2 regions of the Paenibacillus sp. FSL R5-0527 genome follow, and region 2 is predicted to be linked to the other one. Evidence: a T-box and tRNA genes for the amino acid it is inferred to sense, from the RefSeq annotation. Region 2 holds a T-box; the other holds one or more tRNA genes.
The links. A T-box is a leader RNA that pairs with one kind of tRNA and senses whether it is charged. The one in region 2 lies ahead of tyrS (tyrosine--tRNA ligase), so its partner is inferred to be a tRNA-Tyr.

Region 1 (15,090 bases), 1.4 Mb from region 2:
TGGCTACCCCCAAAATGCTTAAGGTTACCGCCGGTAAAACAAAGTGATGCAGCCGGTCGATGAACCGCACCTCGCTCTCCATAACTCCCGCCGGTACAGCCAGACCAACGGGAAACCAATGCAGCCAAACCGCAAAAACGATCATCAGGATGAGACCCATCCAGAAAATCGGCGTCGACACCAGCGTGTAGCTGTACCATTTGATCGCTCTGTCAATCATCTTCCCGCGATTCATGGCGGCCATGCTGCCCAGTGCATATCCGATCACTCCGGACAGTACCCACGCCGTTCCCATCAACGCCAGCGAGGTTAAAAAGCGGCTTTGAATAATATCGATGACCGGGCTGCGATACAGCAAAGAAGTGCCGAAATTGCCTTGCAATAACGCCCCCGCCCAGGAAAAATACTTCTCTACCGGACTTTGGTCGACGCCCCAATAAGCTTTGAACTTCTCGATTTGCTCCGGCGATGCCGAGCTGTCTCCGCCGATATAAGCATTCACGGGATCGATCGGCGAAAGTTGGACGAGGGAGAAGGTCAACATGGATAATCCAATCAGCAGGGTTACTACGCGAATGCAACGAATCGATATACTTCTGATCAAGCGAATCCCCCTTCTTTACATATGATCATCGGCAGCGGACTGGTTCCCCCATGTCCATTCGGTAATATTGCCGAACAACGCCCATTCATGACCATGCGAGTGAACCGGCTGTTTGCCGAGATCCAGCTTTTCATCGGCCAGATACAAGTGGTCTACGCGAACCAGCCAAACGATCGGGGCGTCTCCGATTCCGCTGAAACCTGTCTGTCCGTCCCATTGCGCCAGCTTCCAGTATTTATTGGCCTCCTCCTGCGTGGTTGCCGTAAGCGCATGATCCAGATATTCATCAACTTTGGCATTGCGATAGTTGGACATATTGTTGTAACCCGTGTCGATAACCTTGGAGGAATTCATCGTATACAACTGGTGAGGATGATGCCTTCCGCCTCCCCATGCTGCCGCGGCGGTTTTGCCTTTGACGTAAATTTCATCCCAGGTCGCGCCGATCAGATTGATCTTGATGCCAAATTCCTTGGCCTGGTCGGCAACGGCCAGCGAAAGGTCGGTGCGAAGCTGATCGCTGGAGCTGTAGTACATGTCGAACTCCGCCTTCAGGTCGTCTTTTTCCACAATGCCATCCTGATCGGCATCCGCCCAGCCTCCGCGGGCCAAAATTTGCTTCGCCGCTTCAATATCTCCGTCTTCTACAACCGTCTCTTCGTTAAACCAAGGCATATTATCGCACAGGCAGTATGCTTTTTGACCGTACCCGCCCAGCGCCACATCCAGCAGTTTCTGGCGGTCCAGCCCGATGTTCAGCGCCTGGCGGATAGCCAGATCGGAGGTCACATCATTCCCGACTTCCACTTCTTTGTCATTCGTTTTTCCCTTGCCGCCGCTTGGTACGGTGGGCAGCATGATTCCCCGGGAATCGATGCTTTCGAATGTGCGAAGCGTCATCCCTGGAACTTGTTGTTCCGCAAAGGTTGGCGGGACATAGACCATGTCCGCTTGCCCGGCTTTCGCCGCGGCCAGGGCGGCGTCCTCTTCCAGCAGCAGAAACGTCAATTTTTTGAATTGCGGCTCCTTCCCGTACCAATACGGGTTATACTCCATAATGATCTGCTGGCCGTCATTATATTGGACGACCTTATAGGGTCCCGAACCGATCGGATTGTTGGAATATTGATCGTTATAGTGAGCCTTGGGAACAATCCCGATTTCGGTGAGTTGGCTAACAAAGGTGGAACGGGGCTCGTTCAGATGAATGAGGATGGTATTCCCGTCCGCTATTTCGATCGACTTGACGAAAGACAAATCAAACTTTATACCGTCTTCCTTGAGCATTTCATATGTAAACTTGACATCCTCGGCCGTTACAGGTTCGCCACTGGAAAATTTCACGTCTTCACGGAGAGGAAAGGTCCACGTTAATCCATCCGCGCTGACGGAATAGGATTTGGCCAGATCTCCGATGAAGTTCAGATCGGAATCAATGGTTAGCAGCGAACTGTGAGTCAGGCGAATCTGGGCGTGCGTTCCCCAGCCCTTCTTCGGGTCGAACATCCCGATATCCACTTTTCCTACCGCTAAAACCAATTCCTCCTTGACCGTAAAATCTTTGGGGTCCGCGGACGCGTTTTCATGCCCGGTTGTTCCGGAATTGCAAGCGGTAACGAGCAATAACATAACCAATAAGTACGTTAGGGCTGGCAATGCCTTTCTCCCCAATAACTTTCTTACCAATATTCGCATATCTACCTCCATCGATAAATTTTTTAGGCCGGCATGGTCAAAGACACAAAAATTCCGGCCGCCCTTCTTTAATAGTAATAATTACGATTAATGACTTAATTGTAATTATAACGATTATTGGTGTCAATCATTATTTCTTGTCATACCGTTCCACAAACCTCGGTAAAACATAGCTCCCACGCAGATTTTTCGCCCGTAACCACAAAATGAATAGCACCCCAACCTTATTTGGTTTGAGGTGCTATTCACGGCTTTTTATCTCAAAATTCATTATAATAAGCAAAAGCACGTACACAGATTCAGGTAATAAAATCATAAATCACTCTGAGTCTTCCCCAACTTCGCCTTCCCTTCTTTTTCATCATACAAAAAAAGCTCTTAAGATAGGAGCATCCTCCTCTTAAGAGCTGATCATTTTGAATATGCCGGTGAGAGGACTCGAACCTCCACGGTTTCCCTCACGATTTTGAGTCGCGCGCGTCTGCCAATTCCGCCACACCGGCAAATATAAAATATATACAAAGTGCGGAAGACCAGACTTGAACTGGTACGGTAGTCACCTACCGCAGGATTTTAAGTCCTGTGCGTCTGCCGATTCCGCCACTCCCGCAAGTAAAAATAATGGAGGCGCCACCCAGATTCGAACTGGGGATAAAGCTTTTGCAGAGCTGTGCCTTACCACTTGGCTATGGCGCCAAAGATAAAAATGGAGCGGACGACGGGAATCGAACCCGCGACCCTCGCCTTGGCAAGGCGATGCTCTACCGCTGAGCCACGTCCGCTTATAAATGGCTGGGGATATAGGATTCGAACCTATGCATGACGGAGTCAAAGTCCGTTGCCTTACCGCTTGGCTAATCCCCAATAAAGTTGAAAATATGGGGCGATCGATGGGGATCGAACCCACGAATGCCGGAGCCACAATCCGGTGCGTTAACCACTTCGCCACGACCGCCATATTATTCAAGTTTCAAAACTGGCAGGGGCAGCAGGAATTGAACCCACACTAACGGTTTTGGAGACCGCTGTTCTACCTTTAAACTATGCCCCTATTAGATAAAACTGGTGGAGGCTGATGGATTCGAACCACCGAACTCGTCAGAGAACAGATTTACAGTCTGCTGCGTTTGGCCACTTCGCTAAGCCTCCACGTGGTGCCGGCGAGAGGACTTGAACCCCCAACCTACTGATTACAAGTCAGTTGCTCTACCAATTGAGCTACACCGGCTTTTAATTTTCGTTTTTTAATGGTGGCTCGGGACGGAATCGAACCGCCGACACGAGGATTTTCAGTCCTCTGCTCTACCGACTGAGCTACCGAGCCTTGCAATTAGATATAAATGGCGGAGCCGACGGGATTCGAACCCGCGGTCTCCTGCGTGACAGGCAGGCATGTTAGGCCTCTACACCACGGCTCCACACTGATAATTGCGAACTCCACAAACCGATCCGAGCAAGCCTAAGCTTTTCATCACTAATTTTGGAGTTAATTGCGGGGGCAGGATTTGAACCTGCGGCCTTCGGGTTATGAGCCCGACGAGCTACCGGGCTGCTCCACCCCGCGTCGTTAAAATACAATATGGTGGAGGCTGAGGGGATCGAACCCCCGACCCTCTGCTTGTAAGGCAGATGCTCTCCCAGCTGAGCTAAGCCTCCATGGAAAAGACAAATCTTATTGTACCAGATAACATAGCAACAAATCAAGTACTTCTGTAAATAAAGCTCTTCTCGGGGGATTCTTAACCCCAATTGAAACATATTAAGAAAGCAATGACCCGTAGGGGATACTCTCGCTTCGCTTGAGACTGCGAAGTATTCCTATCGAAGCCTATGCTCCGACGAACCCCTAATAGGGTTTCTCACCCCTGCTTGAAGCTATTAAGAAAGTGGTGACCCGTAGGGGATTCGAACCCCTGTTACCTCCGTGAAAGGGAGGTGTCTTAACCCCTTGACCAACGGGCCATATGATTAATGGCGGAGAGAGAGGGATTCGAACCCTCGAGACGCTTGTGACGCCTACACGATTTCCAATCGTGCTCCTTCGGCCAACTCGGACACCTCTCCACGTGTTTTGGGGTCCCCAGAAAGTAATCGGTATAAGCTTAGAAGCAAACCCACACTTTCTGGGGACTATGACTCCCCGAACAGGACTCGAACCTGTGACAACTCGATTAACAGTCGAGTGCTCTACCGACTGAGCTATCAGGGAACATTAATTAAATTTTCAAGGTGTTAATCCTTGAAAACTGGATACGAAACAAATTTGCTGTTTTAGTTCCCCTACTCCATTTCGGGGTATTTGTTTGGATAAGCCCTCGACCGATTAGTACCTGTCAGCTCCATGCATTGCTGCACTTCCACCTCAGGCCTATCAACCTCGTCGTCTTCAAGGGGTCTTACTAATTGGGAAATCTCATCTTGAGGGGGGCTTCACGCTTAGATGCTTTCAGCGCTTATCCCGTCCGCACTTAGCTACCCAGCTGTGCTCCTGGCGGAACAACTGGTACACCAGCGGTGCGTCCATCCCGGTCCTCTCGTACTAAGGACAGCTCCTCTCAAATTTCCTGCGCCCACGACAGATAGGGACCGAACTGTCTCACGACGTTCTGAACCCAGCTCGCGTACCGCTTTAATGGGCGAACAGCCCAACCCTTGGGACCTACTTCAGCCCCAGGATGCGATGAGCCGACATCGAGGTGCCAAACCTCCCCGTCGATGTGGACTCTTGGGGGAGATAAGCCTGTTATCCCCAGGGTAGCTTTTATCCGTTGAGCGATGGCCCTTCCATGCGGTACCACCGGATCACTAAGCCCGACTTTCGTCCCTGCTCGACTTGTCAGTCTCGCAGTCAAGCTCCCTTTTGCCTTTGCACTCTACGAATGATTTCCAACCATTCTGAGGGAACCTTGGGGCGCCTCCGTTACTCTTTAGGAGGCGACCGCCCCAGTCAAACTGCCCGCCTGACACGGTCCCCGTACCGGCTTACGGTACTGGGTTAGAACTCCGATACGATCAGGGTGGTATCCCAACGTCGCCTCCATGGAAGCTTGCGCTCCCACTTCCTAGGCTCCCACCTATCCTGTACAAATCGTATCAAAGTCCAATATCAAGCTGCAGTAAAGCTCCATGGGGTCTTTCCGTCTTGTCGCGGGTAACCTGCATCTTCACAGGTATTAAAATTTCACCGGATCTCTCGTTGAGACAGCGCCCAAGTCGTTACGCCATTCGTGCGGGTCAGAATTTACCTGACAAGGAATTTCGCTACCTTAGGACCGTTATAGTTACGGCCGCCGTTTACTGGGGCTTCGGTTCACAGCTTCGGGTTTAACCCCTAACCGCTCCCCTTAACCTTCCAGCACCGGGCAGGCGTCAGCCCGTATACTTCGCCTTGCGGCTTCGCACAGACCTGTGTTTTTGCTAAACAGTCGCTTGGGCCTTTTCACTGCGGCCCCCTCGAGCTATTCACTCTACCGGGGCACCCCTTCTCCCGAAGTTACGGGGTCATTTTGCCGAGTTCCTTAACGAGAGTTCTTCCGCGCGCCTTAGAATTCTCTTCTCGCCTACCTGTGTCGGTTTGCGGTACGGGCACCTTCTCCTGGCTAGAGGCTTTTCTCGGCAGTGTGAGATCATGACCTTCGGTACTGTAAATTTTCCCTCCCCATCACAGCCCAGCCTTACGGTGTGCGGATTTGCCTACACACCAGCCTCACTGCTTGGACGGGGCATTCCATCGCCCCGCGTCACTACCCTCCTGCGTCACCCCATCGCTCGTAGCGGATTATGGTGGTACAGGAATTTCAACCTGTTGTCCTTCGACTACGCCTTTCGGCCTCGCCTTAGGTCCCGACTTACCCTGAGCGGACGAACCTTCCTCAGGAACCCTTAGGCTTTCGGCGGATCAGATTCTCACTGATCTTTTCGTTACTCATACCGGCATTCTCACTTGTATGAAGTCCAGCGCTCCTTACGGTACACCTTCAACCTACATACAACGCTCCCCTACCCCTGATCTTACGATCAAGCCATAGCTTCGGTGGTGTGTTTAGCCCCGTTACATTTTCGGCGCAGAGTCACTCGACCAGTGAGCTATTACGCACTCTTTAAATGGTGGCTGCTTCTAAGCCAACATCCTGGTTGTCTGTGCAACTCCACATCCTTTCCCACTTAACACACACTTGGGGACCTTAGCTGATGGTCTGGGCTGTTTCCCTTTTGACAATGGATCTTAGCACTCACTGTCTGACTCCCGGTGAATCAGTCTATGGCATTCGGAGTTTGACTGAGCTTGGTAACCCTTGCGGGCCCCGCACCCAATCAGTGCTCTACCTCCACGACTGTCACACCGAGGCTAGCCCTAAAGCTATTTCGGGGAGAACCAGCTATCTCCGAGTTCGATTGGAATTTCTCCGCTACCCCCACCTCATCCCCGCACTTTTCAACGTACGTGGGTTCGGGCCTCCAGTGCGTGTTACCGCACCTTCACCCTGGACAGGGGTAGATCACACGGTTTCGGGTCTACGCCTACAAACTAAATTCGCCCTATTCAGACTCGCTTTCGCTGCGGCTCCGGCTTCTCGCCTTAACCTTGCTTGCAAACGTAACTCGCCGGTTCATTCTACAAAAGGCACGCCATCACCCATATAGAGGGCTCTGACTTCTTGTAAGCACACGGTTTCAGGTTCTGTTTCACTCCCCTTCCGGGGTGCTTTTCACCTTTCCCTCACGGTACTGCTTCACTATCGGTCGCTAGGGAGTATTTAGCCTTACCAGATGGTCCTGGCAGATTCATACGGGGTTTCACGTGCCCCGCACTACTCGGGATCCGTCTCGGAGGGCGGAGACTTTCGATTACAGGGCTTTTACCTTCTCTGGCCGGCCTTTCCAGACCTGTTCGTCTAACCTCCGCCTTTGTAACTCCATGTGAGACGTCCCACAACCCCGAAGAGCAAGCTCTTCGGTTTAGGCTAATCCGCGTTCGCTCGCCGCTACTGACGGAATCACTATTGTTTTCTCTTCCTCAGGGTACTTAGATGTTTCAGTTCCCCTGGTATGCCTCTTCACCACCTATGGATTCAGTGATGAGTGACTAGGTATTACCCCAGCCGGGTTTCCCCATTCGGACATCCCCGGATCGATGCTTGCTTACAGCTCCCCGAGGCAGTTTCGTTGTTCGCCACGTCCTTCTTCGGCTCCTAGCGCCTAGGCATCCTCCGTGTGCTCTTAGTAGCTTAACCATGATTTTTCCCGAAGGAAAAACATCAAACCACTAATATCTTCACTTGTTTTGACACAAGTTCAGCTAAAAGGATTGTTCTAAAACGCAAATTTCGTTTCGTTATCCAGTTTTCAAGGATCAAGTTTCTTCGCCATTTTACCGGCGGAAGAATATCTTATCATCTCCTGCCTCACCGTTCAACCGGTAAGTGTTGGAAACAATAAAGTATGGTGGAGCCAAGGAGGATCGAACTCCTGACCTCCTGCTTGCAAGGCAGGCGCTCTCCCAGCTGAGCTATGGCCCCATAGATTTATCCCAAAAATTAACGTCATGCTGTGAAGGCGATTCCGAATGAATTATCGGCGACTTCTACCAAAAAACACGCAGCACATGTTATGGGATTATGGTGGGCCCTAGTGGACTCGAACCACCGACCTCACCCTTATCAGGGGTGCGCTCTAACCAACTGAGCTAAGGGCCCATAACAATATTTATTTATGCACCCAAAAATGGGCTGCGCTTGGCGACGTCCTACTCTCCCAGGACCCTTCGGTCCAAGTACCATCGGCGCTGGAGGGCTTAACGGTCGTGTTCGGGATGGGTACGCGTGGAACCCCTCCGCCATCATCACCAAACGCATGAGAGTTTGAACTCTCAAAACTGACCAACGAGTGAGTAAGTTTGCTAACCTGAGTTAGCTATTTGAATGCTTCCATCGCAGGAAGCGATTCTCCATAGAAAGGAGGTGATCCAGCCGCACCTTCCGATACGGCTACCTTGTTACGACTTCACCCCAATCATCTACCCCACCTTCGGCGGCTGGCCCCTTGCGGTTACCTCACCGACTTCGGGTGTTGTAAACTCTCGTGGTGTGACGGGCGGTGTGTACAAGACCCGGGAACGTATTCACCGCGGCATGCTGATCCGCGATTACTAGCAATTCCGACTTCATGCAGGCGAGTTGCAGCCTGCAATCCGAACTGAGACCGGCTTTTCTAGGATTCGCTCCAGATCGCTCCTTCGCTTCCCGTTGTACCGGCCATTGTAGTACGTGTGTAGCCCAGGTCATAAGGGGCATGATGATTTGACGTCATCCCCACCTTCCTCCGGTTTGTCACCGGCAGTCACTCTAGAGTGCCCACCATTACATGCTGGCAACTAAAGTCAAGGGTTGCGCTCGTTGCGGGACTTAACCCAACATCTCACGACACGAGCTGACGACAACCATGCACCACCTGTCTCCTCTGTCCCGAAGGAAAGCCATATCTCTACAGCGGTCAGAGGGATGTCAAGACCTGGTAAGGTTCTTCGCGTTGCTTCGAATTAAACCACATACTCCACTGCTTGTGCGGGTCCCCGTCAATTCCTTTGAGTTTCAGCCTTGCGGCCGTACTCCCCAGGCGGAGTGCTTAATGTGTTTACTTCGGCACCAAGGGTATCGAAACCCCTAACACCTAGCACTCATCGTTTACGGCGTGGACTACCAGGGTATCTAATCCTGTTTGCTCCCCACGCTTTCGCGCCTCAGCGTCAGTTACAGCCCAGAGAGTCGCCTTCGCCACTGGTGTTCCTCCACATCTCTACGCATTTCACCGCTACACGTGGAATTCCACTCTCCTCTTCTGCACTCAAGCCGTCCAGTTTCCAGTGCGACCCGGGGTTGAGCCCCAGGATTAAACACCAGACTTAAACAGCCGCCTGCGCGCGCTTTACGCCCAATAATTCCGGACAACGCTTGCCCCCTACGTATTACCGCGGCTGCTGGCACGTAGTTAGCCGGGGCTTTCTTCTCAGGTACCGTCACTCCTGTAGCAGTTACTCTACAGGACGTTCTTCCCTGGCAACAGAGCTTTACGATCCGAAAACCTTCATCACTCACGCGGCGTTGCTCCGTCAGACTTTCGTCCATTGCGGAAGATTCCCTACTGCTGCCTCCCGTAGGAGTCTGGGCCGTGTCTCAGTCCCAGTGTGGCCGTTCACCCTCTCAGGTCGGCTACGCATCGTCGCCTTGGTGAGCCGTTACCCCACCAACTAGCTAATGCGCCGCAGGCCCATCCGTAAGTGACAGATTGCTCCGCCTTTCCCAAGCCTCCCATGCGAGAGACTTGATTATCCGGTATTAGCTACCGTTTCCGGTAGTTATCCCGGTCTTACGGGCAGGTTGCCTACGTGTTACTCACCCGTCCGCCGCTAACCATCAGGAGTGCAAGCACTCCATCAGGTCCGCTCGACTTGCATGTATTAGGCACGCCGCCAGCGTTCGTCCTGAGCCAGGATCAAACTCTCCAATAAAGGTTGTTTGACTTGCTCATTTAGAAAAACTGACGAGAATTTTAATTCTCATTTAATACTCACTCGTTGTTCAGTTTTCAAAGATCAAACCATTCATGATGATATTCAATTCGGCATAATGCCGAGCTCAATCTCATCTTATTTGTCGCTAATTCATTTCAGCAGCGACCTTTTTAATATATCACATCAGCCTTTATTAAGTCAAGAAGTTTTTTGAAAAAATCTTCGGCATAATGCCGATTGACGCTTCAAAACTTCGTTGCCTTTTTAAGGGCGAGATATAATGTATCACAGATTCAACCCAGGAGTCAACCCCCTAAGTTGCAGGAATTATATAGGAACTTCAAACGGCCTTTTCAAACCCAATACCGCAATTCGCGTTGTTCGCCTTTGCTTTCTTTTTGGGTCTTGGCGGACTCCTTTATCAGCCCCCTATACACCAATCTTCGAAGCACGAGGGGAAGTTCGTCCTTCACATGAGCAAGTTCGGGAAGCTGCATCAGTTCCTGAATGCTCCAGGCTTCCTTGCGGCTGCCTAATATGCGCAAGAGCGGCGAACAGCAGCTTTCCATTTTGCTTGTCAAAGAGAACTCGCAAGCCAGCAGAACGAGTTGGATGCGCTGCTCCAGCGTCTCCGAATTATCCGTCAGCTCGTCGAACAATTTGTAAACGACCGAGTTTAAGGACCGCACCTGTTCCCACACCCGGCTCTCCGGCAGTATCCCCTGCTCGATCAGCTCGATCCGGGCATAATGCTTGAGCGCCTGCAGCACGCTGTAATACGCATCCAGCAAGTCCTGGGCCGCAGTGAGCTTCTTGGCTTCGCTGTACATCTTAAGGAATTTCGCGAACTCTTTCAATTTGCGCTTTTCCCTGATGCCGTCTTCAAACTGATTGATATATGAACGGAAAGCCGCCAATTCCCCGGCAATGTCCCAAATAATCTCCCCATGCAAAAAGGATTTGACCAGTTCCCGGTTATCCCCGGCAATGACCCAGTCTTCAATGTCGCTGCAATCGAGATGCAAAAGCTGATAATGAGCGTCGCCGCTTAGGCAATGCTCGACCCGAATCCCTCGCTCCTCCAATCCATGATGCACCACCAGGATCAGAAACTCGAAATCGTGCAGCAGCGTGTCGTGAGAACTTCCGTTGTCCTGGCGGTATCCGATCGCTCCGATCGCCTGACGGCCGGCCTTCTCTTCGTCCATTATCGAAAAAATGGTTGGTTCCACGAATAGCCTCCCACCTTGGCGTATTCCTGCCAATTCGTTATAATATAGTTCTACGCCTAGTTAAAGTTTCCTTCTTGCATTTTTTGGCTGGCGAAGGTTTTGGACGGGAGCGCGCCGGACACAGATACCGGAGCAATTTATAAGGAATCGAGGTTTGCCCGATGTTTTTTAAATCAAGTAAAATCAATGAATTCCGGCTTTGGGGTTTGCTGCTGACCATGCTTGGCATGGGTTTGATGGTGCTTGGGACCGCGGGGATCGTATTTTGGGGACAATCCGGCAAAATCGTCGCCGGCATCGGCCTGGTCATCGGGTTAATTTCGATGCTGGGCAGCCTGGCGGTCTATTTTTGGGCCGGCATGCTGTCGACCTCGGCCGTTCAACTGGAATGTCCGGAATGCCATAAATTGACCAAAATGCTCGGGAAAACCGACCGCTGCATGTTCTGCAAAACGATGCTTACCCTTGACCCGGCCAAGGCCAATATCACGGCGGACCAACTTGAGCAGCAAGGAACCGCCACTACGGCCAAAAACGGATAGAATTATGCAAAAAAGCGGATCGCTTGGGAGAGCGATCCGCTTTTTTTGCTATAAACTATTCTATGATTCCACTAAGCACATCCCAGGCCTCATCCGAAGCAAAACTTCGGTTCCAGGCGGCGATGCCCGCCAGATCAAGCGATTTGGCCAGCTCCACGCGCCGGGCCAGAGACGTTGCATCCTCCAGCCATATTCGGTGCAGACCTTCCTTATCGCTGTACTCCACATAATTCTGCCCGGTTTCTTCGGCCAGGCGGGGATTCAGCTTCTTTTCGGCGATAATTTCCTGAGCCCGCTTCATGCCGATCGCTTTCGAGCTGACTTCCGTTTTGCCGTCTTTTTCGGTTTCCGTCCAGATCCGCGTATAGAGCGGAACGCCGAGGATCAGCTTCTCCGGAGGAACACCATCCTCCTGCAAAATCCGGGTCGCGGAGGATTCGGCCCACGGGAGCGAAGCAACCGAGCCGGAAACCGGGCTGGCCGCCCAATGCTCGTCATAAGCCATTAATATCATATAGTCCACGGCTTCCCCAAGCTTCGCGCGGTCCAGAAAAGCAGACCACATCTCGCTGTTCGATTTCGGGGTGACGTCGATCGAGACGATCAGTCCCTGCTCCTCGGCGAGCGGGCGCAGCTCGCGAACGAATTGGATCAAATTTTCCTTGTCCTCGGTATATACGTTTTCGTAGTCGATATTAATTCCGTCCAGATCGTAAATTTGGGCGTAATGAAGCATTTGCAAAATGGTCGTCAGCCGCCGGTCGAAATTCGCCAGCGCTTCCGTCGTCCGGTCCGGATCAAAGCTGTTGCTGAACAGCCCCCACACCTGCATCCCTTGGGCATGAGCCCATTTCACATACGCGATGTCGGCCTTGCTTTGCACATTCCCTTCATTGTCCGCCAGCGAAAACCAGGTCGGGCTCACCACATTCACGCCCGGCAGCTTGCCGATGGAGGCGGGATTGGGCGCGACTTGATATACGGCCTCCCAGGTCATGCTGATCTTCTTGGACATGCGCTTTTGCTTGTCCGCAGAGAGCTCCAGCTTCAGTTCCGGAACCGTTCTTTTCTCCCCGACGAGCACGTTCTTATGACGTACATATCCCGTATAGCCGTTGTTCATCTGGACATAATACCAATCATCGGCCGACTGCAGGATGCGCAGCTCGGTATCCGGCTTCATATCCGCCAGGACCGGCTGGTGAATGTTCGGCCCCGTGCGCAGCGGCACCGTGGCATCCTTGTCCCGCGATGACGTCTGCACGCTGGCCTGCTGCACGCTCTCCCCCGCTTTGGCCAGCAAGACGGCTCCCGATTCCGGGTCTTCCTGCACTTCGGCTCCGTAAATCTCCGCAAGCAGATGAGCCGGCAGGTACAGAACCCCGTCCTTCTCCTCCGGAGCAAACAGCAGCTCCGTCGGCTTGTTGTTGATTTTGGCGATCTTTTCATTCGCCTTAAGGAAAACCAGCTTCCGCGGCGTGGTCAGAATAACGGATTTCGTCCCCTCTTCATACCTAACATTCGGATCAATGGCCGATTGAATGACAGGGAGCGGCAGCTTCAAACCGTCCCCCTCACCCATGGCCGAACCGTCCAACAGCTCCCCGCCGAGGAATATCGGTTTCTCCACCTTCCCGTACCATTCCGGGTTGACATGGCTGCGGTTAGGCAGTAATGCCGTAGCCGCCCAATAGATGCCTGCAATCACAATTACGAGTCCAAACCACCATTTCAGCTTGCCGCCGCGTCTTTTTCTGCGATAAGTGCTTTTCCTGCTCCTCAATGCCCTACCTCCGCATACTAGATTTCCCCGCTGCTTGCTAAAAATAAAAACGTGAAGAATTCCCCAAGGAATCCCGCACGTTATACAAAACCCGCAGGCAAACAACTCGCTATATCAATGTTCCATCCGGCATTCGCTGCAAACGCCGTACAGCTCCAGCCGATGGCCGCGGATTTGAAACCCGGTCGCTTCCTCCGCTTTGCGCTCCACATCCTCCAGCGAAGGGTAGCTGAAATCCTTGATTTTGCCGCATCGTTCGCAAATCACATGGTAATGGTCGGATACATCGGCATCAAAGCGGCTCGAATTGTCGCCATAGGTCAGCTCGCGGACCATACCTGCTTCCATTAACATTTTCAAATTATTATATACCGTCGCCACGCTCATGTTCGGAAAACGGGGTTCCAAGGAGCGGTAGATTTCATCCGCAGTAGGATGGCTCAGCGATTCCATAAGATAAGTGAGTATGGCGTGACGCTGCGGCGTAATGCGGACACCGTTATTTTTCAGCTGCTCCAAAGCATGCTGTACGCGCGTTGTCAATAGGTCCACCGCCTTTAAATAAACTCATTCCAGATCAAGCAACTTTCCAAGAATCTGTAATTTTATTGTACGTTTAGGATAAAACTTTTGTCAACGCAGTATAAACCAGGCCTTCCCGAACAAAAGAACTATTTTGCAAAATCTTCAGTTCCGGTTCACGATCAAATTGCTGTTCCCATCGACTTTCACCCGGTATTTGCCGGTGCCGACGGCTCCTTTAATTTCCTTATCCTCTACGGTAAACGGCATTTCGGTAAAAATATCCCCATATCCGCTGGAACCTTCCAAAGTGTAGTCGCCAACCTCCGGAAGATCAAAGCGGATTTCCCCGACCGCGCTGTACACATCCCAGTCTCCCCCCACCGACGAGGAAGAAATATGCACTTTGCCGTTCAAGGATTCGGCCTGAAGCTCGGACGGCACGCCGTCCACGCGAATATTCCCGTTTTTCGTGTTCGTTTTAATCGCGTCCTGCGCCTCCGTCAGCGTAATATCGCCAACGAGGGTGGACAAGGAAGCTTTTCCGGTAATTCCTCTGCCCTTGACATTCCCTCCTTGGGTGTCAACCTGGGCGTCGCCGAAAATCCGGTACAGTTCAATATCGCCGTTCAGCGTTTTCGCCGAGACATCGCCGATGACGTCCCACAGGCGCAAATCCCCGTTTCCGGTCTGCAGCTTGACCTGCTTCATGGCCTGAACCCCCGTCAGCGTAATGCCGCCGCTGGAGGTGGAAATATCCAAATCCAAAAAGCGGTTTTCCGGCAGCACGACGGTCAGATCCACGCGCGGGTGGCGCCGGCCGCTCTCCCCGTACGCCTTGTCCTGCACGGAGAGACCCAGCGTGCTCCCTTCATTCGCGGCAACGGACGTCCCGGCGGCGATTTTCCGGGCATCCTCCGTTCCCAGTTGATCCACCCAAACCGTATATTTGACAATGACATTTTCAATGCTCGCCTTTTTCACTTCGATATCCCCGTTGATTCCGTCGATCGCGATTTTGCCGGTATCCAGGTCGATCGGGATTTCAAGCTCCGGCTTCTCGACCCGGTAGCCCTCCTGAGCGCTGTACTCCGTCCCGGCCGCCGTCAAATCGAGGCTTACCCGGTTCCAGAGGTGCATGTAGTGATCCTGCTGGGTCACGGCAAACACGGAAAAAGAAATAAACATGGAGAGCAACAGCC
Region 2 (15,090 bases):
TCGCCGTCCGGAATGTTTTTCTGGCCGGAGCATTTCTCGGCGCCGATGTTTTTGATCGAAAAGGTCAGGTCCGTTCCCGGGCCGGCAATGCGCACCTTATCCGTGCGCTTCATCAGATCGGCCAGCGCGTCCTGAGCCCGGTCCATCTTGGCGTAATCGAGATTGCAGACGTTGAAATAAAAATCTTCAAACGCCTCTGTGCTCGTGTTGGCCAGTTGAGCCATGCTGGCGTTCGGATAGCGGAGCACGACCCACTTCGTCTTCTTGACCCGCTGTTCGCTATGTACGGGATGGGAATACAGCGAATTGTACAGCTTCATTTTGTCTTCAGGCACGTCGGACAAATCGTTGACGTTGGAGCCCGCCCGAATTCCGATATAACAGTCCATCATTTCCATCCGCTTCAAGTCGTATTCCGCCCACGTCTTCATGCTTTCCGCGGTGGCGTATTTCAACTGCGTCCGCTGAACGGTGCGGTCGGTTATTTCCACGAACGCGTTTCCGCCCCTTTTTCCCACTTCCTCAATAACCGCTTTTAACAAATCGCGCTCTTCGCCGATCATTTCAACCAGCACATTTTCTCCGGGCTGGACATCTACGGAGTAACCAACCAGGTTTTCCGCCAGTTTTTGTATTCTAGGATCTCGCATATGGCTTTCCCTCCTCAAAAATGGAGCGGGACTTCCCTTCGCCAAGAACGCATGCTCAAGGAACCCGCGTGTTAACCAATGGTTAATTCTTCTACTATTGTAGCACGGCCGTCACAGGAAGTCAGCCCGCCTCTAAGTCTACTTATAATTATCAAACCTGTTGTCCGTGCGCAGCACTTCCTGCTGGGGCAGTCCCTGCGGCGTCAAATATTTCAGCTTGGTCTCCGAGGTCAAACGGGATGGCAGCCCGGTTTTGCGGTTGATCGTCAGATGGTAAACCACGTTCGCCTCCATATCCTCAAGCATCCCGAGCAATTGCTCGCGCCCCGCCGACAAGATTGACGTAAGCCGGGCCCGTACATGACTTCTCCGGCTCGGGGAAACGGCCGCAAGCTTGCTGTCCAGATCCGCCCCAAGCAGGCTCATCTCCGCCAATAGCTCATCTTTTAACCGGATTCCGGCTTCACCGGGGTCCATTTCGATCCTCAGCACCTTGGTCCCGCGCGCCGCTCCGCTTTCCAGCGTAATTTTTTTCTTGACGGCATGGTGGATGTCCTCCAGTTGATCGAGCGGGTTCAAGCGGCTCATTCCATGCAGGAGAGCGCTGCTTTCGTTCGCCTGCAGCAGCCAGGTGCCGTTTTCCAGGCGGAGCTTCGCTTCGTACCCTGAGGCGGCGGTCAATCCGGCCGCGCGAAAGCGATCCTTGCCGCTCCGGGCCAATGAATCCGCGCTCATGCTCAGTTCGCGATGGTTGTTAAGCCGCCCCGTATAGCTGATGCTCTCTTCCGGCGTGCTGTGTTCTCCCCGCTGCAGCGAAGCAAGCCCGCGAAAGGTCAGGGCGTCGCAGCCCGCCAGCCCCGACCAGGTAAAGCCAAACCATTGGTCGCCGGTTTTCGGCTCGCCGCAAGCGGGCAAAACGGCTGCAAGCAAAAATATCCAAATCAGTTTCCGATAACCGGTAACTATTTTCAGCATATGCTTCCCGCGCCTCTCATTTTTGAAATTCGCCGCTGCCTAACGGCGGATTCAAAATTTGCATTCAGCAATATCCTGCCTCCGGCGCGGGAAATCTATGCGCAAAGGAAAAAGGTGTTCCGTTTGCGGACTTGCCGCCTTTCCCGGAACACCTCTTCATCTGGTATATTTCACACGGCCGCCCTAATCCGTACTTTCGTTAGTTCACCTTATATAGCTTCCTTACCCGATTTGCGTCTGGTTTCTCCCGTTGTTTTTGGCTTTGTAGAGCGCCATGTCCGCCTCATAAAAAAGCGACTCTACGCTGACCTTACCGTCTCCCTTCGTCCATTCGGCAATGCCGCACGACACCGTTACGGCGGGATCGGTATCCATTGCGGCGCGGAGGCGAATCGTCTCCGCGATCCGATAGGCATTTTCGGCGTCGGCCCCCGGCAGATATATGGCCAGTTCCTCGCCTCCCCAACGGGCGGCGATATCCGTTTTGCGGATCGAGCTTTTGACAATCGTGCATACCTGCTGAAGGATTTTATCCCCGGTCTGATGCCCGTAGGTGTCGTTGACCTGTTTAAACTGATCGATGTCGACGATGATCAACGAACCGTTGCTGTCTTTTTTCTGAAATTGCTGGATGGCTTCATCCACATAGTGGCGCGCGTAAAGTCCGGTCAGCATGTCCCTGTTGGCCATTCTCCGCACCTCGGCATGCAGCAGGGCGTTGGCGATGGCCAAACCGATATGCGAGGAAAGAACCTGCAGCAGTTTGTAATTGTCGTAGGAAAAATACCGCTCTTCCCGGTGAGCCAGCATAATCGCCCCGTTTACTTCCCCCCGGACGATCAGAGGAGCGGCAATCAGCGAGCACGCCTTCGTCTCTTCCATCATGCGGGAGGATACTTTGCCGTACGCTTGATAATCCGACAAAATGATCGGTTCCTGCGTGGAGCACACCAAACCGCAAAAACCGTAAGTATCCGGAAACGTCTGTTTCGAAAGGCCGGGCACATTCGTGGACATCACTTCAAATGTCCCGGTTTCTTTATGAAGCTGGGAAATACAGCAATACTCCGCCTGGAAAATGGAGAGCAGCTCATCGCCGGCAAATTGAAAAACCTCTTTCAGCCGCAAGCTTTGATTCAGCCGTTTGGTGAGCTCATTGATCAGCCGCAGCTCGTTGATCAGCAAATTGGACTGCTGGTACAGCTTGGCATTTTCAAAGGCGACCCCTGCCGTATCCGCCAGCATGCCGATGAGCTGCAGATCGAACTCATCGACTAAACCGCGCCGAATCAAGAGGCGAAACACGCCGTAGATCCCCTGCTTTCCGCCGAGCGGGGCGGCGATTTCAAGCAGCGGTTCTCCCGCGGGGCCATGCAGTTCCCGGGTGAGCATCCGGCCTTCCATAAACGCCTTGACGCAAAACCGCTCCCCGGGTCCCTGCAGCTGCAGCAGCTTTACCCGCGGATCGCGGCTTAAATCGTCCTGGGACATCAAAAGTTCAAGCCTGGCCTCCGGATACATGCCGGAAACTCGTTCAAACACTTCCGACAGGACGGAATCGACATCGATTTTGTCGTAAAGCTTCTGCACGGCCTGAAACAGCTTCGACCGGCGGTGCTCCTCGCGTTTGGCCCTCTGCTGAACGAGCAGCATGTCCGCGATGAACAAAGCTTCAAAAGCTTTGTAAAAACATGTCCGGAAATGCTGGGCAACCGCACGGATAAACAGCATGGCCGCCGCTCCCGCATATTCGGGGGCATTCGGCAGCCGGCAGCCGAACACGGCGAACATCCCCCCTTCCTTCCGCGTAAAGACAGGGGCGGCCGCATAAACGAATTTCCCGTGCGGAAGGACCGTTGGACCGGCAAGCTCAATGCTGCGGGATACGGTCCCGGCAATATAAGAGGCATCCATCCCTTCCTCGCCAGGCTCGTCCTCCCCCGTCCCTGAGATCACCAGGCCTCCGTCGTGGCGCGCGACAAAAAAGCGAGCTCCGCCCAGTTCGGCGATCTCGGTAGCATTTTGGCATAAGTCCTTGTAAGCTTGTAAAATAACCGGTTCAATATAGGGGTAATCGTAGGAGGTAATATCCAGCTGCTGCAGCCAATCTGCACAGCCTTCTTCCTGTTCCGGGCGCGGCAGCATTGAAGAAATGTTCATGTTCAACGTAGGATGTCCTCGGGATTGGTCTGCCATAGGAAAACTCCTTTATAGAGGTTGTTCAAAAAGCCGTTCAAATCCTGGCTTTTCGAACTCTCATTTATACCGCATGGCCAACGCCTTGTTGCAGTTATACTGACAGCTACCTGTATTTTACTATCTTCCCCATCGTTTTGCATCAAATTTTTAGGACAAAAGCCCTATCGACAAAAAAACTCCTTTTAAAACAATTTCCCCATCTTGACTTTAGGCATCCGTTTCATATAATATATATTGTTGATAAAGACTGGATAGAGTCTTGATTAGGGCGTAACGCATGCGAGCACCCTCTCGGTTTTTGTTGCTGACAGGACAGCGGCTGAACTTTCTTGTCAGTGAGCGTAATTATCATCTATCCTACGCTCAACAAACAAAACCCGCATAAGTAGAACCCTACGCGAAATTTCAAACACAAAGGAGTCTACCTATACAATGGCACGTTACACTGGTCCTAAATTTAAACTCAGCCGCCGCCTGGGCATTTCCTTGAGCGGTACAGGCAAAGATTTGAAACGCCCATTCCCTCCGGGACAACATGGTCCCAACCAACGCAGAAAAGTAAGCAACTACGGCGCACAGCTGCTCGAGAAACAAAAATTGCGCCATATGTACGGTTTGGGCGAGAAGCAATTCCGCACCCTGTTCGAGAAAGCGCAGAAACTTCCTGGTATCGCCGGCGAAAACTTCATGTTCCTGCTTGAAAGCCGTTTGGACAACCTCGTTTACCGTCTGGGCTTCGCCAACTCCCGCGCGGGAGCGCGCCAGTTGGTATCCCACGGCCACGTAACCGTCAACGGCAAGAAAGTGGACATCGCGTCTTTCCGCGTAAGCGTTGGCGACGTCATCAGCCTGCGTGAAAGAAGCCGCGGCCTTTCTTCCATCAAGGAAGCTTTGGAAAACCGCACGCATCTTCCGGCTTACCTGGAGTACAACGACACCGCCATGGAAGGCAAACTGATCCGTTTGCCTGAACGTTCGGAGCTGTCGCAAGACATCGACGAGAAGCAAATCGTCGAGTTCTACAACCGTTAAGATTTTGCTTACACGCAAAGGGCCCAAGTCGATGTCGACTCGGGCCCTTTGGCCGTATGTAAGGACGGCCTGCTTGCGGGCTAACGCGGGCAGAATCCCCATACTCCGTTTCTATTAATGTTCTATGACAAAAGAATGGAACTCGCCTTTGCTGTTAAAATACCCTTTTACCGCGGGCGAACCCTTTTTGCTAAAGACGACATACGGATACGTGTTGACATCCTTTAACTCCGCACCATACCCCGCCAAATCCAAGTTCATGATTTCCTTGGCTTGCTTTACGGCCGACTTCTTTAAATCGTCCAGAGTGTAAGATTTCACTTTATCTTGGATAGCCTTTGTTTCTTCGCCTGGGTTTTCTTTGCTTACATTGCCAAGCTCCTTAATCAAGGACAAATATCCCAGGTCGATGCCGAGCAGCCGGTTGGTCGTCTCTTCAATCTCCAGCTCAATATTGCCTTTATTGGTGGAGTACTCTAATTCATACACCTTCTTCTTGTTCGGCTTGAGACTGTAGTATATTCTCGGACTGCCCTTTGCCTTCGCTCCGACGCGGGAAAGCGCCTGGGCCGCCGCTTTTTGGATTGCCGCCGGCATCGATTTCAATGATCCGCCGCCGCTTTCCACTTTTCCGTCCACAAGGGTAATCCGCTCATTATTGCAAAAAGCCATGATATCGGTAGAACCGTCTTCCAAATAATTAACGTCCACACTCGTAAATCCGGAGGGCGTTTTTTGGTATAACTGCTTCCAGGCGCTGCTCAGCTTAGATTTCAGCGTATCGTTAAGTTGTGCGTATTTTAGATCAAGATAGACTCTAACCACTTTACCGTCAGGCTTCACATACACCGAACCGGCCAATTTGCCGTTTTTTTGCCAGGAAAGACTGACCGCCTCGCCGTTATATTCGGTCGTCTCCGCCTTGCTGAAGGAAACCGACCCCTTGGCATACTCTTTGAGCTTGGCCAGCGCGGCGTCGACCAGCTTCTTGTCCACATTTTTTATATTGACCGTTTGCTCCGTTTGTCCGGCTTCCGCCGCCGATGCCGCCTGTACCGTCCCGGTCGCGCCGATGGCTCCCGTGCCGGCAATGATCGCCGCCAGGGCGGCCGTGCTTACAACCTTGTAAAAACTGGATTTCATTTTATCTTCCCTTTCTCTTAACTTTTTTAGCGTCCGTTCCCGATTTGAACGGCACATTGCGTAAACGGATATCCGGAACAGCTTCGTCCTGTACGTTCAGCCTTCCGACACGCTGGCACTTGGACTGAGACGAAAAACATAAGGACAAAAACGCGCGTTATTCCGGCGATTTATGTCCCTATTTTCCCCTGTCGCAAGGAAAATCCCCCATACCAGACTGTTCATAGGAAAATAAGTACATAAAATGCCGCTAATGGAGATGAACCTGCCAGGCTCCGGATAATAAGGACATAAAGTGCCGCTATTCTCAAAGCTGGCGGGTACTCGTTCAAGTAGCCGGTTGTCAAGTACCATTTCTAGGTTAAGCCGGCCCAAGTCAAAAATCGGCTCGAGCCGGATTGCGCATAAAAACTCAGCCTATTCGCGGTCAAGTAAACTCCGTTTACTGCTCAATACTAAAGCCGTGGAAGAACCCTTTGGCGTTAAAGTAACCCGTTACGCCGGGAGCGCCTTCTTTGGTAAAGATTACCGAATTATGGTAAGAAGACTTGGATGTTTCATCCCGCTTCGGGGTGTAGTCCGACAAATCCAGATTCAGCATCGCTTTAGCCTGCTCTACAGCCGCGTTCTTTAATTCGTCCAACCCGTATCCGTTTACTTTTTCACGGATGGCGTTCGTTTCCTCCTCCGCGTTTTCCTTGCTTACTTGGGAGAGGTCCTTGAGCAGGGACGAGTCCTCCAAGCTCAGGCCGAGCAGCCGGTTGGTCGTTTCTTCAACGTTAACTTTCACTTCCCCCTTATTCGTCTCTCCGTACGTAAAATAGTACACTTTCTTTCCGTTCGGTTTGTTGCCGAAGGTTACGTCAGGGCTTCCCTTCGAGGTCGCTCCGGCGCGGGAAAGGGCCTCGGCCGCCGCCTTATTGATTGCGGCCGGCACTTCTTGCTCCTTCAGTTTTCCGCCGCTATAATCCAGTTTTCCGTTTATCAGATCTACGGATTCTTTTTTACCGTTGGCGGCTGTTATGTTGGTATAATCCAGCCCCGTGTAATAGAAATCGGAATTTGTATAATGAACGAACACCCGCTCAATGCCGCTTGAATCTTTGTTGTAGGCCTGCTTCCAGGCGAGGTCCAGCTTTGCCTTGACGTTATCGTTAAGTTCTTTGTACGAGGTGCTAAGATAAAGATTTACCACCGTACCGTCGCGTTTTACCGTTACGTTTTCGTTAGGGGAAGTCTCCGAGCCCATCTTTGTCTCGCTGATAACGAAACAAACGGCCTCCTCATCGCCAAGCTTTGCGGTTTCCGCCTTGAGGAAAGCAACCGGTTCCTTAACAAACTCTTTGAGCTTCGCTTGCGCGGCGTCGATCAGCTTTTGATCCACGTTGTTCAGACCGGCCGTTTGCCCGGCATGTTCGGTCTTTTCGGCTTGTGAAATTTGTGAAGTTTGTGCGGCCTTTGCGGCTTGTGCGGCTTGTGCGGCCTCTTGCGGCACAGCGGACTTCGCTGCCGGAGCAGCCTGAACAGCCCGCACAACACCAACCGTCCCCGCGCCGGCAATGATTGCGGCCAGTGCGGCCGTACTCAAAACCTTGTAAAAATTGTGTTTCATTTTATCTTTCCATCCTTCCGCCTATTTTTTAGTGTCTTATATTCCGATCGGTCGACACATGGCGTAAACGGATGGGCCTGCGAAAAAGTTTTAAAAACCCAAATTTTTTTCCAAAAAAGTAATCGTGGCCGTTCTTAAGACATCACGCCAGAATATATAAACTCCACGGATTAAGGTTCAATACTAAAGGAACGAAACTCGCCCATACTGTTAAAAGAACCTAATTCCTGCAGGCAAACCATAAAAATAGGCGATTTTAAAGGAAGGCAGGTTTCCGTGAAAGCCGAAATTCTCATTAAGTAAGCATTAAAACTCAGGAAATTCGGCTCATGATTTTAAATATCGCCGCCCTCTTAGGTCATAGAAAAAAAAGCCGGAGCAATTCGCTCCGGCGTTTCTATAATGTGTATATCTTCCAAACGAATGAGTTGAATTCTCTTTACTTCACCGTCAGCTTGGCGAATTTCCGCTTTCCCACCTGAATGACTTCCCCGCCGGACAAAGCGACCTCCGCGTTCGGGTCGGTCAGCTTCTCTTCGTTAAGTTTAACCGCCCCCTGCTGGATGCTGCGTCTCGCTTCCCCGTTTGAGGCGGCGAAACCGATCAGCGTCAGCAGCTTGATCAGGCGGATTTTCCCGTCCTCCAGCTCTCCTGCGGGGATCTCCTTCTCTTCGATATCCTCCGGCAAAGCCCGCTGCTGGAACACCGTTACGAAATGCTCCTGCGCGGCATTCGCCGCATCTGCGCCATGATACATCCGGACCAGCGTGAACGCTAGCTTCATCTTCGCGTCGCGCGGGTGGACGCTGCCCGTTTTAAGGCCTTCCGCAAGAGTCTCCAGCTCTTCTCCAGGCAAATCCGTCACCAGCTCGTAATATTTCAGCATCAGCTCGTCCGGCACTGACATCGCTTTGCCGTAGATTTCGTTCGGCTCCTCGTCGATGCCGATGTAGTTGCCAAGGCTTTTGCTCATCTTCTGCACGCCGTCGAGACCTTCGATAATCGGCGTCATAATCGCGATCTGGGTATCTTTGCCGTATTCCTTCTGCAGCGTCCGGCCCATCAGCAGGTTGAACTTCTGGTCGGTTCCGCCAAGCTCGATGTCGCTCTCCAGCGCCACGGAGTCCATCCCCTGCATCAGCGGGTAGAAAAATTCGTGAATGCTGATCGGTTGGCCGCTTTGGTAGCGTTTGGTGAAGTCGTCCCGCTCCAGCATCCGGGCTACCGTCACTTTGGCCGCCAGCTTGACGACGTCGGCAAACGTCATCGGAGCCAGCCATTCGGAGTTGAAATGAACCTGCGTTTTTTCCGGATCCAAAATTTTAAAAATCTGCTGCCGGTACGTTTCCGCATTCCGCAGCACATCTTCCTCGGTCAACTGCTTGCGGGTTTCCGATTTGCCGGTCGGGTCGCCGATCCGCCCCGTAAAATCCCCGATGATGAGGTGGACCTGATGGCCAAGCTCCTGAAATTGGCGCAGCTTCTGCATTACAACCGTGTGCCCGACGTGAATATCGGGGGCCGACGGATCAAGCCCCAGCTTGACCTTAAGCGGCGTTCCGGCGACGACCGATTTCATCACCTTTTGCCTCAGTTCATCCTCGGGGACAATCTCGACGACCCCCCGGGAAATTACTTTCAACTGGCGCTCCACCTCTGCCTGCTGCTCAGGCGTCAACTCTTCCCATTTCATAACAAACACTCCTCCAGCTTCAAAATTGGAACAACCGTCAAACCCGTAAAACGCAAAAAAAGCTCCTTCCGTCCCAAGGGACGAGAAGGAGCGCTCGCGTTACCACCCTAATTAAAACCGCGTTAACCCGCCGCAGGCCGCAGCAAGCAAACGAAACGGTTTTCACTTCATTCCTATAACGGTCATCCCGGAACCGGACTACTTGCGGCTTAGGGCCGCGTTCCCCCGGACGGCTCCAGACGGTAATTCAAAAGGGATCCGCCCATTCGGTTCGCAGCGGCCACCGATTCTCTGAGCGGCGGGATTCCGCTTTCTACTAAGTCTTTCCACGCCTTTGACGATATGCATTTAAATTATTTTATAACATAATCCCGTTTACGAAGTCAAACCTCAGCCAAATAGGATGAAAAAACAACCAATAGACCATTTTTATGCTATAATGTTGCTGTTTATAAAGGAGGATCATTGATGGTTCATGATAACGAAAACAACTCCGGCCAGCAAAAAAAGCGCAGGTCAAAGAGCGACAAACCGGTTCGGCGGCGCAGGAAAGGCCGCTGGATCTGGGCGACGCTAGGCTGGCTCGTTCTCCTTGGATTTGCGGGAGTTCTGTTTGCGGGGGGCGCCGTGTTCGGTTACGTCTCCTCGATCGTCAAGGACGATCCCGTGCGGTCGCGGGCCGACATTGAAGCAAAAATCAATTATAACGAGATGACGGGGTTCGCGTATTTCCGCGACGGGCAGGCGATCGGCCAGCTTCGCTCGGAGGAAGACCGGCGTCCGGTCACTTACCAGCAAATCCCCCAATCGGTCATCGATGCGGTGATCGCGATTGAGGACAATCATTTTAACGAGCATATCGGGGTCGACTTTAAAGGAACGCTCCGGGCCGTAAAGCAGAGGCTGCTCCATGAGAGCGTACAGACCGGCGGGAGTACGCTGACCCAGCAGCTCGCGCGGCGCGTCTTTCTGAATTTGGAACGCACGGAAGACCGGAAGGTCAAGGAAATACTGCTGGCGCTCCGGCTGGAACGTTTTTTATCCAAGGAAGAAATCATTACGGCTTATTTGAACAAAGTTCCTTTCGGCAACGGATCGAACGGATACCAGGTCTACGGGATCAAGGCGGCGGCCAAAGGAATCTTCAACATCTCCAATCTGGAGGACCTGAACATCGCGCAGACCGCTTATTTGGCCGGACTTCCGCAGCTTCCTTCCTCCTATTCGGCCTTTAACGGCAAAGGGGAATTTAACGAGGAAGCCTTCGGAAGAGCGATGAAGCGCCAGCAGCTCGTACTGCAGCGCATGCTGGAAGAGAACAAAATTACCCAGGCCCAGTATCAGGAGGCGCTGGCTTTTGATCTGAAAGGTTCGCTGGCGCAGCAAACCAAAAAAGCTTACGACACTTACCCTTATCTGATGCTGGAGACGGAACGGCAAGGCGCTATCGTGCTTGCGATGCTGCGCAATCCGGAGCTGACCAAGGAACAGGCGGCCAGCCGCCCGCAAATTCTCGAGGATGCCCGGCAGGAGCTGTTGACCGGGGGATACAAAGTGTATACCACGATCGATAAGCAGGTATACAACTCGATGCACAAAGTGTCCGAAAATGCGGATAATTTTTCGCCATACAGTGAGAAGAAAGGGCTGGAGCAGGTTGCGGCAATGATGCTCGACAATGATACCGGCGCGATTTTGGGCATGATCGAGGGACGCGATTTCTATACGGAGCAAATGAACTATGCGACGCAAATGAAACGGCAGCCCGGCTCCACGATGAAGCCGATCGCCGCTTATTTGCCGGCGCTTGATGCGGGCTTAGTTCAGCCGGCCAGCATCATCGACGATTCGCCGATCATCCTGCGGGATTACCAAAAGGGGTATCACATCCCCGTAAATTCCAGCGGCGGCTACAAAGGCCTGGTTACGGCGAGAACGGCGCTTAACGAATCCCGCAACATCCCGGCGCTCAAGGTGTTCAACAACATCGTCGGGATCGACAAAGCTTGGGATTTCGCGAAAAAACTCGGGATCACCACCCTCGAAGACGAGGATTACAATGCGCAAACCGGCGTGCTCGGCGGTCTGAAATACGGCGTTACCGTAGAGGAACTGACGAACGCCTACAGCGCGATCCCGAACGGCGGAAAGTTCGTCGACGCCTACATGATCGAAAAAATCGTCGATGCCAAAGGAAAGGTCGTCTACAAGCACAAGAACGAACCGAAGCAGGTGTTTTCCGAGCAAACCGCCTATTTGATGACCGATATGCTGCGCACCGTCATTCGGGACGGGACGGGCAGTTCGATCAAAAGAGACTTTAAAAACTACGGAAAAATTCCCGTCGTCGGCAAAACCGGCACCACGCAAAATTACGCGGACGTCTGGTTTATGGGCTACTCGCCGGACGTTACGCTCGGCGTATGGATCGGCTATCGCGATTCCGTAAACACGCTCTCCGATGCCGGTAAATCGCGGGCCCGGAAAATATGGTCGCTCGTCATGAACGAGGTCACCGCAAACGAACCGGACCTGTTTGCCACGAAGGAATTCAAAAAGCCGGACGGAATCGTCACCAAAACGGTCTCCGGCTATAGCGGCAAACTGCCGACCCAATTGACGCAGCAGGCCGGCAAGCTGGTGACGGATATCTTCAACGCCAAATACGTCCCGACCAAATCCGAGGACGTTCTGGTACGGGCGAAATATGTCACCTACGATGGGGTGAACTACGTTCCCCTGGAAACGACGCCGTCCGATATGCAGCGCGAAAAAGTGGTCGTTCGCCGCGAGAAGCCGATCGCCGAGCTGGTGAAAGAGCTGCAGAACGCGTTTTCCGTCATGAAGGGCAGCCACAGATCGCTGAGTTACTACATGCCGAGGGACGCCGGCGAGGACGCGCCGTATAAGCCTGACCCGCGCACCGACGACGGTAATGCGCCGGCGTCCCCGGGGGGCGTCGCGCTCAAGATAAACGGAAGCACGGCTACGGTAACGTTTGGCGCGAACAGCGAAAAAGACGTTGTCGGCTACCGACTGTACCGCTCGGATGACGGGGTGAAGTTCCAATATACCGGCAAAGCGGCGCTCATCGGCGACGATTTGTCGATCACCGACGCCAACGCCGCCGGCCCGGCCACTTCTTATTACGTTACAGCCGTGGACGTAGCCGGCAAGGAGTCGGAACCTAGCGCGGTTGTCGGTTTATTGGGAGGCATAAACCCGGACGGCGTTACGCCTCCGGACAGCAGCGGCGAAACGCCGGAAGATGGGGGAACGGCCGGGGAGAACGGCACGGACGGTTCGCTCCCCGCTTCTCCCGCTCAGGTGAGCATTAAGAAGGACGAAAGAGGGTTTACGGCAAGCTGGGAAGCCAACCCGGCTCTGGACCTCGTCACCAGCTATAACGTGTACGTGTCCGATGCCGCGGACGGCACGTATTCCAAAGCCGGCTCGACCGCCGATACGCAGTATTCTTTCAAAACCGACTCCGGCACCGTCTGGGTCAAGGTTACGGCGGTGAACGTGCTGGGCGAATCCCCGGCATCGTCTCCGGTGCAGTACAGTAAATAAGCTCTGGCGCCAAAACCAGATAAGCAAGGGAAAGCCCCTCCGAGCGCTCTTCGGAGGGGCTTATTGCATCTAGCGGGAAAACCCGCTTTAATCCTCAATCGTCGATAAATCCCCGGCCGGGAGGTTAAGTTCCCAAGCTTTTAACACGCGGCGCATGATTTTGCCGGAGCGGGTTTTGGGCAATTTGTCTTTAAATTCGATTTCCCGCGGCGCGGCGTGGGCGGACAGCCCTTCTTTGACGAATTTGGCGATTTCCGCCTTCAGTTCCTCGGAAGGCGCGAACCCTTCGCGCAACGATATAAACGCCTTGATGATCTCTCCGCGCACGGGATCGGGCTTGCCGATCACGCCGGCTTCGGCCACGGCCGGATGCTCGACCAGTTTGCTCTCGACCTCAAACGGCCCAATGCGCTCCCCTGAGGAGTTGATAACGTCGTCAATCCGCCCCTGGAACCAGAAATACCCGTCCTCGTCCATATACGCCGTATCCCCGGAAATGTACCACCCGGGAATCCGGAAGTACTCTTCGTATTTCGGCGCGTTGTTCCAGATCAGCCGCATCATCGACGGCCATGGCGTGCGGATCGCCAAATTGCCCATCCGGTACGGCGGCAATTCCTTGCCGTTATCGTCAATGATCGCGGCATGGATGCCGGGAACCGGTTTTCCCATTGAACCGGGTTTGATTGGCATCGACGGGTAATTGCAGATCAGTTGCCCGCCCGTCTCGGTCATCCACCACGTATCGTGAATCCGGCGGTTGTATACCTTCATCCCCCAGCGGACAACCTCGGGGTTGAGCGGCTCGCCGACGGACAACACGTGGCGCAGCGAAGACAGATCGTATTGCGTGATGATGTCCTGTCCGGCACCCATCAGCATGCGAAAAGCGGTCGGCGCGCTGTACCAGACACTCACTTGATATTTCTGAATCGTCCTATACCAGTCGGCCGGGCTGAAGCGTCCGCCGCGGACAACATTGGTCGCCCCGTGCAGCCAAGGAGCGAAAATGCCGTAGGACGTGCCGGTCACCCATCCGGGGTCGGCCGTGCACCAATAGATATCCCCTTCTTTCAAATCGAGTACGACATGGCCGGTATGATAGTGCTGAATCATCGCATTGTGCACATGGTAAACGCCTTTCGGCTTGCCGGTAGAACCGGAAGTATAATGTAAAATGAGGCCGTCCTCGCGGTTCACCCATTCGATTTCGGCCTCGGGGGAAGCCGCCGCCAGCTCGGATTTCCAATCAACGATTCCGGGTTCCGCGGCTACGTTGTCGCCGACGACGAAGATCGTTTTCAGCGCCGGCAGCTCCTCCCGTTTGACGCGGGGCAGCAGCTCCGGCGTCGTAACCAGCGCCACCGCTCCGCTGTCCTCCAGCCGGTCTTTGACCGCCGTCTCCATAAAAGCTTCGAAAAGCGGACCCACCACGGCTCCCACCTTGATAATCCCAAGCACGCTGATGTAAAGCTCGGGCGACCGCGGCATAAACACGAATACCCGGTCCCCCTTAGCGATCCCGTATTTGCGCAGCACATTGGCGCAGCGGTTCGTCTGCTCCCGCATCTGCTCAAACGTGTAGGATTCTTCGCGGACCGGATCGCTGAACAAGAGCGCCGGCTTATCCCCCTTCCCGGCATCGACATGGCGGTCGATCGCCTCGTAAGCCAAGTTTACCCGGCCTGTAACATGCCAGGAAAACTGCTTTTCCACATCGTTCCAATTAAAATTGGCGCAGGCTTCTTCGTAGCTGTTCATGTTGGACGACGGTACACCCGCCGCAATGATTTCCCCTTGCAGTTGACTCATCGTTTCATCCTCCTTAATCTTTGTAAATAAGAAAACAGTAGATCAAAGTTCATGAAAACGGATACACAGGAGCGTAAGGTAAATCTTTTGCTTCAGCTTTTGTTGACGGGCAGGCATCCGTTCTAATCGAAAGAAACGGGGAATAAAACTTCCGAACCGTTTGTCAAGATCAACCGCCATATTAACAGCCTTGAATTGTGAAAATTTTATGTCGGAGAACATTATATCACAGGTTTTTCGGCACAGGCTACACTTTTCATTTTTTCATTTTTCTGTTATAAGTGAGGTGAACGAGCAAAGGAGGCGGCAAAATGGAACACCGCAAAACCTATATCCGCCATACCCTGCCCTACCATGAACGCGAAATGATCGTGGAAGGTCCCGTTACTCCGTCCCATCTC

Region 1: it encodes a tRNA-Tyr, which carries the amino acid that the T-box ahead of tyrS (tyrosine--tRNA ligase) is inferred to sense. The anticodon was not compared.

Annotation. Positions count from the first base shown of each region.
Region 1 covers NZ_JBBOYI010000001.1:6,816,850-6,831,939, forward strand. The annotation lists gene NYE69_RS30725 (ABC transporter permease) at 1-604, opposite strand, end outside; gene NYE69_RS30730 (ABC transporter substrate-binding protein) at 620-2,260, opposite strand; tRNA gene NYE69_RS30735 (tRNA-Leu) at 2,723-2,802, opposite strand; tRNA gene NYE69_RS30740 (tRNA-Leu) at 2,824-2,909, opposite strand; tRNA gene NYE69_RS30745 (tRNA-Cys) at 2,922-2,995, opposite strand; tRNA gene NYE69_RS30750 (tRNA-Gly) at 3,007-3,081, opposite strand; tRNA gene NYE69_RS30755 (tRNA-Gln) at 3,089-3,163, opposite strand; tRNA gene NYE69_RS30760 (tRNA-His) at 3,179-3,254, opposite strand; tRNA gene NYE69_RS30765 (tRNA-Trp) at 3,277-3,350, opposite strand; tRNA gene NYE69_RS30770 (tRNA-Tyr) at 3,363-3,448, opposite strand; tRNA gene NYE69_RS30775 (tRNA-Thr) at 3,452-3,527, opposite strand; tRNA gene NYE69_RS30780 (tRNA-Phe) at 3,548-3,623, opposite strand; tRNA gene NYE69_RS30785 (tRNA-Asp) at 3,641-3,717, opposite strand; tRNA gene NYE69_RS30790 (tRNA-Met) at 3,790-3,863, opposite strand; tRNA gene NYE69_RS30795 (tRNA-Val) at 3,880-3,955, opposite strand; tRNA gene NYE69_RS30800 (tRNA-Glu) at 4,187-4,261, opposite strand; tRNA gene NYE69_RS30805 (tRNA-Ser) at 4,272-4,363, opposite strand; tRNA gene NYE69_RS30810 (tRNA-Asn) at 4,436-4,508, opposite strand; rRNA gene NYE69_RS30815 (23S ribosomal RNA) at 4,603-7,533, opposite strand; tRNA gene NYE69_RS30820 (tRNA-Ala) at 7,743-7,818, opposite strand; tRNA gene NYE69_RS30825 (tRNA-Ile) at 7,919-7,995, opposite strand; rRNA gene rrf (5S ribosomal RNA) at 8,033-8,149, opposite strand; rRNA gene NYE69_RS30835 (16S ribosomal RNA) at 8,253-9,806, opposite strand; gene NYE69_RS30840 (nucleotidyltransferase-like protein) at 10,163-11,041, opposite strand; gene NYE69_RS30845 (DUF2614 family zinc ribbon-containing protein) at 11,203-11,583, shown strand; gene NYE69_RS30850 (glycosyl hydrolase family 18 protein) at 11,639-13,366, opposite strand; gene perR (peroxide-responsive transcriptional repressor PerR) at 13,481-13,909, opposite strand; gene NYE69_RS30860 (DUF4097 family beta strand repeat-containing protein) at 14,054-15,090, opposite strand, start outside.
Region 2 covers NZ_JBBOYI010000001.1:5,374,861-5,389,950, forward strand. The annotation lists gene NYE69_RS23830 (aminopeptidase) at 1-650, opposite strand, end outside; gene NYE69_RS23835 (hypothetical protein) at 789-1,625, opposite strand; gene NYE69_RS23840 (sensor domain-containing diguanylate cyclase) at 1,848-3,821, opposite strand; gene rpsD (30S ribosomal protein S4) at 4,257-4,856, shown strand; gene NYE69_RS23850 (hypothetical protein) at 4,971-5,999, opposite strand; gene NYE69_RS23855 (hypothetical protein) at 6,442-7,611, opposite strand; gene tyrS (tyrosine--tRNA ligase) at 8,051-9,304, opposite strand; T-box leader at 9,378-9,642, opposite strand; gene NYE69_RS23865 (penicillin-binding protein 1A) at 9,773-12,877, shown strand; gene acsA (acetate--CoA ligase) at 12,965-14,689, opposite strand; gene NYE69_RS23875 (GNAT family N-acetyltransferase) at 15,001-15,090, shown strand, end outside.